DNA from 3 places in the Streptomyces sp. GLSS-08 genome. Region 2 is predicted to be linked to each of the others. Evidence: riboswitches for the same ligand, from Rfam matches in the RefSeq annotation. Region 2 holds a riboswitch; each other region holds the start of a gene.
The links. A riboswitch is a leader RNA that binds a small molecule or an ion and turns the genes downstream of it on or off. The one in region 2 is predicted to bind S-adenosylmethionine.
Positions count from the first base shown of each region.

Region 1: linked by a shared signal. The riboswitch ahead of thrC (threonine synthase) and the one ahead of AC0ZLC_RS31520 (aminotransferase class V-fold PLP-dependent enzyme) in region 2 are both predicted to bind S-adenosylmethionine.
Region 3: linked by a shared signal. The riboswitch ahead of AC0ZLC_RS07220 (glutathione S-transferase family protein) and the one ahead of AC0ZLC_RS31520 (aminotransferase class V-fold PLP-dependent enzyme) in region 2 are both predicted to bind S-adenosylmethionine.

Region 1 covers NZ_JBWJAQ010000019.1:24,267-26,520, reverse strand. Annotated here, with positions in the region: gene thrC (threonine synthase) at 1-1,012, opposite strand, end outside; SAM riboswitch class I at 1,030-1,187, opposite strand; gene AC0ZLC_RS27570 (glucosyl-3-phosphoglycerate synthase) at 1,355-2,254, shown strand, end outside.
Region 2 covers NZ_JBWJAQ010000028.1:7,965-10,218, reverse strand. Annotated here, with positions in the region: gene AC0ZLC_RS31520 (aminotransferase class V-fold PLP-dependent enzyme) at 1-1,148, opposite strand, end outside; SAM riboswitch class IV at 1,321-1,437, opposite strand; gene trpD (anthranilate phosphoribosyltransferase) at 1,522-2,254, opposite strand, start outside.
Region 3 covers NZ_JBWJAQ010000003.1:380,332-382,585, reverse strand. Annotated here, with positions in the region: gene metX (homoserine O-acetyltransferase MetX) at 1-510, shown strand, start outside; SAM riboswitch class IV at 567-710, shown strand; gene AC0ZLC_RS07220 (glutathione S-transferase family protein) at 902-1,714, shown strand; gene AC0ZLC_RS07215 (nuclear transport factor 2 family protein) at 1,780-2,181, opposite strand.

The DNA.
Region 1 (2,254 bases), on a different contig from region 2:
CGAGGACGTACGGCCCGTCGGCCGGGTTGCCGATGGCGAGCGACTTGGCGATCGTGTTCGGCTTCTGCGGCCGTACGACGTCGTGTCCCGCCTTGTAGGCCACGGACACCGGCGAGCAGCCCTCGGCCTGGGCGCCGAAGATCTTGTACGGCCGGTCCTCGACGAGGCCGAGCCTGATCAGTTCCTGCAGCCCCTTGTCGATCTTCGTGAGCTGGGAGCCCGAGGCGATCGGCACGACCAGCTGGTCCGGCAGCCGCCAGCCGAGCTGCTCGCAGATCTCGTACGCGAGGGTCTTCGAGCCCTCCGCGTAGTACGGCCGCAGGTTGACGTTGACGAAGCCCCAGCCCTCGCCGGCCGGGTCGCCGATGAGTTCGGAGCAGAAGCGGTTGACGTCGTCGTAGTTGCCCTCGATGCCGACGAGTTCGCCGCCGTAGATCGCGGCCATGACGATCTTGCCCTGCTCCAGGTCGTGCGGGATGAACACGCAGGAGCGGAAGCCGGCCCGGGCGGCGGCGGCGCCGACGGCACCCGCCAGGTTGCCGGTGGAGGAGCAGGAGAGCGTGGTGAAGCCGAAGGCGCGGGCGGCCTCCAGGGCCTGTGCGACGACGCGGTCCTTGAAGGAGTGCGTCGGGTTGCCCGAGTCGTCCTTGACGAAGAGCTTGCCGGGGTCGACGCCCAGTTCGCGCGCGAGGTTGTCGGCCTGCACGAGCTTGGTCCAGCCCGGGTTGATGTTCGGCTTGTCGGCGACGTCCGCGGGGACGGGCAGCAGCGGCGCGTAGCGCCAGATGTTCGCGGGGCCCGCTTCGATGCGCTTGCGGAGTTCCTCGGTGTCGTACGCCGAGAAGTCGTAGGCGATCTCCAGCGGGCCGAAACACTCCTCGCAGGCGAAGACCGGGCCGAGCGGCACGCGGTGTCCGCATTCGCGGCAGGAGAGGGCCGCGGCGGGGCCGAGATCGACGGAGTCCGCGGCGGTGGAAGAGTCGGTGGTGCTTGCAACTGTCTGCGCAGCCATGGAGGCGAGGCCCTTTCTCCTCATCTTCCTCACGGCGCACTTCGCCGTGAGACGGATTTGGCACCTTCCCTAGCCGGGAGCCTCGCGACGCTGATCGGCGACGATCAGGACGAGACCGGCTGGAGGGTTGCCGGGGCTTCAACGGGCCGTATCCCTCTGCCCCTCTGGATGAGCGGTGTTCAGTTGTTGGTCGCGACGCGGGGACCGAGCCAGGACATGCAATGGTCATCCGCGTTGTTCAAGACTGTAACCGAAGGCCAGGACAGTTGAGATAGTCGTCCGAACCGCGAGATGGATCACACCCCGGCGGGGCGTGTGGTCGGACAGTGAGGAGCCCGGACCGTGCTGGAAGAAGTCGAGCGCTGGCTGAGCACCCGCTCCTGGTCCGTGACCGACCGTCCGCTCCACCAGCTGACGGCCGCCAAACGCACCACGGGGTCGACGGTCAGCGTCGTGCTGCCCGCCCTGAACGAGGAGGAGACCGTCGGGGCGATAGTCGCGGCCATCCGCCACGACCTGATGCTGCGGGTCCCGCTCGTCGACGAGATCGTCGTCGTCGACTCGGGCTCGTCCGACCGCACCTCCGAGGTGGCCGCCGCGGCGGGCGCCCGCGTGGTGCACCGGGACGACATCCTGCCGCGGCTCCCGCCCGTCCCCGGCAAGGGCGAGGTCCTGTGGCGGTCCCTGCTGGTGACGAGCGGGGACATCGTCTGTTTCGTCGACGCGGACCTGCGCGAGTTCTCCTCCGACTTCGTCACGGGGATCGTGGGCCCGCTGCTCACCGACCCGGGCGTGGCTCTCGTCAAGGCCATGTACGACCGGCCGCTGACCGTGTCCGACGGGTCCGCCTCCGGCAGAACCGCCGCGGGCCAGGGCGGCCGGGTGACCGAGCTGATGGCGCGTCCGCTCCTGAACATGCACTGGCCGCAGCTCGCGGGCTTCGTCCAGCCGCTGGGCGGCGAGTACGCGGCGCGCCGGTCGCTGCTGGAGCGGCTGCCGTTCCCCGTCGGGTACGGGGTGGAGCTGGGCATGCTGGTGGACGCGCTGCATCTGGTGGGTCTCGACGCGCTCGCCCAGGTCGACGTCGGGGTGCGCAGGCACCGCCACCAGGACGGGCAGGCGCTCGGCCGGATGTCGGCGGCGATCTACCGCACCGCGCAGCTCCGGCTCGCCCGCGGGCACCTCGTCCGCCCGGCCCTCACCCAGTTCGAGCGGGGCGAGGACGGCTTCGTGCCGCGCACC
Region 2 (2,254 bases):
GTACGCACCAGGGGGTGGGCGCAGAAGAGTCCGTCGCGCACGCCGATGCCGTACTCGGCGGACAGCGCGGCCGCGAAGTGCGAGCTGTTCCAGCCCTCGACGACGAACGAGATGACGCCGACACGCGGGGCGTCGTCGCCGAAGAGCGACAGCACCCGCACCTCGGGCACCTCGGCGAGGCCCGCGCGGACCGTGTCGATGAGGTGCTGCTCGCGGGCCACCAGGGTGTCGAACCCGGCCTCGGTCAGCGCCTTGCAGGCTGACGCGATGGAGTGGACACCGATCACGTTCGGCGAGCCGGCCTCGTGCCGGGCCGCGCTCTCGTGCCACTCCACGTCGACCCCGCCGTCCGTGCGCCGCGACACCTTGCGGCTGGCGCCGCCGCCCGCGAGGTACGGCTCGGCCTCGGTCAGCCAGTCGGCGCGGCCGGCGAGGACCCCGGAGCCGAAGGGCGCGTAGAGCTTGTGCCCGGAGAAGGCGACCCAGTCGACGTCCAGGTCCTGCACGGACACCGGGTGGTGCGGGGCGAGCTGGGCTGCGTCGAGGACGATGCGCGCGCCGTGCGCGTGGGCGGCTGCGGCGAGCTCGCGCACCGGCCACAGCTCGCCGGTGACGTTGGAGGCACCGGTGACGCACACCAGGGCCGGCCCGTACGGGTCGCGGCCGGCCAGCGCCCGCTCCAGCGTCGCGACGGCCTCGCCCGGGGTGCGCGGGGCGTTCAGGTACGTCACTCGGGCGTCCCGCCAGGGCAGCAGCGAGGCGTGGTGCTCGGTCTCGAAGACGAAGACCTGGCAGTCGGCCGGCAGGGCGGAGGCGAGCAGGTTGAGCGAGTCGGTGGTGGAGCGGGTGAAGACGACCTGGTCGCCGGCGCGGCAGTCGAGGAACTCGGCGACGGTCCTGCGGGCGTTCTCGAAGAGGTCGGTGGACAGCTGGGACAGGTATCCGGCGCCGCGGTGCACGCTGCCGTAGTAGGGGGCGTACGCGGCGACGTCGTCCCACACCCGCTGCAGGGCGGGGGCGCTGGCCGCGTAGTCCAGCGCGGCGTACGTGACCTCGCCGCCGGTGACCAGCGGGACGGTGACATCCCGTCCCAGAACGGGCAGCGGGGCACAAACGGACCGGTCGGCGGCAGTGGTGGGGACAGACATGGCGAACTCCTGTGAGAAGCAGGCGGATTCGCTGTGCGGACGGCCCGTGAAGGGGGCGGCTCCGGCACAGGAAAAGGTGAAAAGGGTGTGCGGAGGCGGGGCGCTGCGCCCTATCGCATTCGCTTGCTCACAGAAGGCTCCCTCGACGACCAGGACCCCTGGTGAGGCGAGGGGTCCGCGCTTGCCGCAGACCTCGCTGCCTACGGCCTGGTCTTCACCCGGGGCACCCCGCCACGGACGGAGGGTTGCCGGACAGCCGGCCGGGGCCTCATGGCTGTCGCTCATGACCTGGTACAGCATCTTGCCAGAAGATCGTCGACGCGCAAGGCGCAGTCCAGAATCCGGACCGCGCCCCGCGCACCTCGCTTTCGGCTCAGGCGTGGCTGGCCGCGACCCACCGGTCGAGGGTCCGCTTGGCGGCCCCGGAGTCGATGGCCTCGGCCGCCTTCGCCATCCCCGCGCGGATCCGCTCCGCGAGCGGTCCGTCTCCGGGCTCCAGGGCGACCAGGGCCGCCGCCGAGTTCAGCAGCACCGCGTCCCGTACGGGCCCGGTCTCGCCGTCCAGCAGCCGCCGGGCGACCTCCGCGTTGTACGACGCGTCGGCGCCCCGCAGAGCCTCCACGGGGACGAGCCCGAGGCCGACGTCACGCGGGTCGAAGCTCTCCTCGCGGACCTTTCCCTCGCGGACGACCCACACCCTCGACGTGGCCGTGGTGGTCAGCTCGTCGAGACCGTCGTCGCCGCGGAAGACCAGCGAGGAGTGGCCGCGCTCCGCGAAGACACCGGCGACGATGGGCGCCATCCTGAGGTCGGCCACACCCACCGCCTGGGCCTTCACCCGGGCCGGGTTGGTCAGCGGGCCCAGGAAGTTGAAGGTGGTCCGGATCCCCAACTGCCCACGCGCGGCGGCCACATGACGCAGCGCCGGATGGAACTTCACCGCGAAGCAGAAGGTGATCCCGGCCTCCTCGGCCACCTCGGCAACCCGCTTGGGCGTCAGCTCCAGATTGACGCCGAGCTTCTCCAGGACGTCCGAGGCGCCGGACGCGCTCGACGCCGCCCGGTTGCCGTGCTTGACCACCTTGGCGCCCGTGCCGGCCACGACG
Region 3 (2,254 bases), on a different contig from region 2:
CACGCGGGACTCGGCCTGGCCCGGCGCCTCGCCCATGTCACCTATCGCAGCGAGCCGGAGCTGCGGACCCGCTTCGGCCGCGGGTACCAGGGCACGGAGGAGCCGTGGAACGGCGGCCGGTACCAGGTCGAGTCGTACCTGGACCACCATGCCGCCAAGCTGGTGCGCCGCTTCGACGCGGGCAGCTACGTCGCGCTGGCGGAGGCCATGAACAGCCACGACATCGGGCGGGGCCGCGGGGGTGTCCGGGCGGCGCTCAGCCGCGTCACGGCCCGGACCCTGGTGGCCGCGGTCGACTCCGACCGGCTCTACCCTCCCTATCAGCAGGCGGAGTTGGCCGCCGGGATCGGCACGGCGGACCGTCTCCGTACGGTCGTGTCCCCGTACGGCCACGACGGTTTCCTCATCGAGGCGGAGCAAGTGGCCGCGCTGGTGCGGGAACTGCTCGAACCGGTTCCGGGCAGCGTCCCTCCCCCGGCACCCGGGCGGGCCGCCCCGACCACGTCGTGAGACTTCGCGCGGGCCTTCTTGACGCTCCCACGGAGCGCGACGACACTGACCGGGACGGTCACGATTGTCAGCGCCCCGCGGGCAGGCTCCCTGCTCGTACGGTCATCGGCCCCGGCCCGCTGGCAGGCAACCCTTCCACCGCGACGGGGTGCCCCGGGTGACGACCGGGTTCCGCCGGCGCGGCGGGACAAGCGTGGTCTCGCATCTCGCGAGCCCCGAGCAAGGACCGGTGGGAATGCCCAGGAACGATTTGACGAGGCGCCTGCACATCGATCTGTCGCGTGTCTCCAGCGCGTACTAGCCCGACGATCCGGACCGGCACGAGAGCGCAGTCACTCCGTTTCGTCGCGGCGCCCAGCGGGCGGCCGGACTTCCTCACCCGTGGAGAGTCATGCCCGAGACCATGTCGCACGCCTCCAGCACCAGCGCACCCTGCACCACGTCCGACGCCGGACGTCCCGACGGCACCTCCGGCCCGGTTCGCGGTTCCCGCGTCACGGGGTCGCCGAGCCCGCGCCGCCTCAACAGCCGTATCGGCGTCGGCCTGGCAGGCGGCTTCTACCCGGCACCGCACCGCTACCGGCTGTACCTGTGCACCGACTGTCCCCGTTCGCTGCGCGTCTCGATCACGTTGGATCTGCTGGGCCTCGGGGACTTCGTCGCCACCACGCCCCTGGCGCACACCGGCGAGAGGTCCGACGGGTTCGCGGCCCTGCGCCGGGCCTACGAGGCCACCTGGCACCACTACGAGGGCCCGCTCACCGCGCCCGCCCTCTGCGACCGCTGGACCGGACGCGTCGTCAGCAACCACACACCCGACATCCTGCGCGACCTCGCGGGTCTGGCCGTCCGCACCGGCACCGGGCTTCCCGCGCTCCGCCCGCCGGCCCGCGCCGCGGACATCGACGCCCTGAGCGAACTCCTGGACGCCGACGTCGTACCGGCCGCAGCGCCGCACAGGCGGTCCGCCGCACTCGGGCGGCTGAACCGGCGGCTGGCCTCGGCGCCCTACGCCTCGGGCCGCGACCTGACCGCCGCGGACGTGGACCTCTGGGTCGCCCTCGTCCACCTCGAAGACCCGGACGAGCTCGCCCCGTACGGACACCTCCGGGACTACGTACGTCGGCTGGCCGCGCTCCCGGCGTTCCGCGGACGGACGAGCCGTGCCGGTGCCGTGCAGCCGCAGGCCGCACGACCGAGGTAGACCATGGCGGCGGGGGTTCCGCCTCCGCCGCTCCCCATCCGTCCGCCGTCCGTCCGCGCGCTCGACTATCCGTCCGCGCGCTCGACCGCTTCCCGCGAGATCTGCTCGAACTGCGCGGCCATCGCCTCCTGGAGCGCCTGGGCCGCCGACAGCGGGCGGACCATCACCGTGAGGTCGTCGATCTTGCCGTCCTCGTCGAGGTGCAGGAAGTCGCAGCCCTCGATCTCCTTGTCGCCCACCTTCGCCCGGAAGATCAGCGCGTGGTCGCCGCCGTCGGCGCCGGCGATCTCCCGGACGTAGTGGAAGTCCGTGAAGACGCGGGAGACACCGCGCACGATGGCCGCGGTGATCGCCCGGCCGGTGTACGGCTTGAAGACGACAGGGCTGGTGAACACGACGTCCTCGGCCAGCAGCGCCTCGATCGCGGCGTGGTCGTTCGCCTCCACCGCCTTGCGGAACGGATGCATCGCGCCCACCTCTCATAGTCAACTAATTGATTAGGTGTGGAGGATATTACTCACGGAGGCGGGTGGACACCTA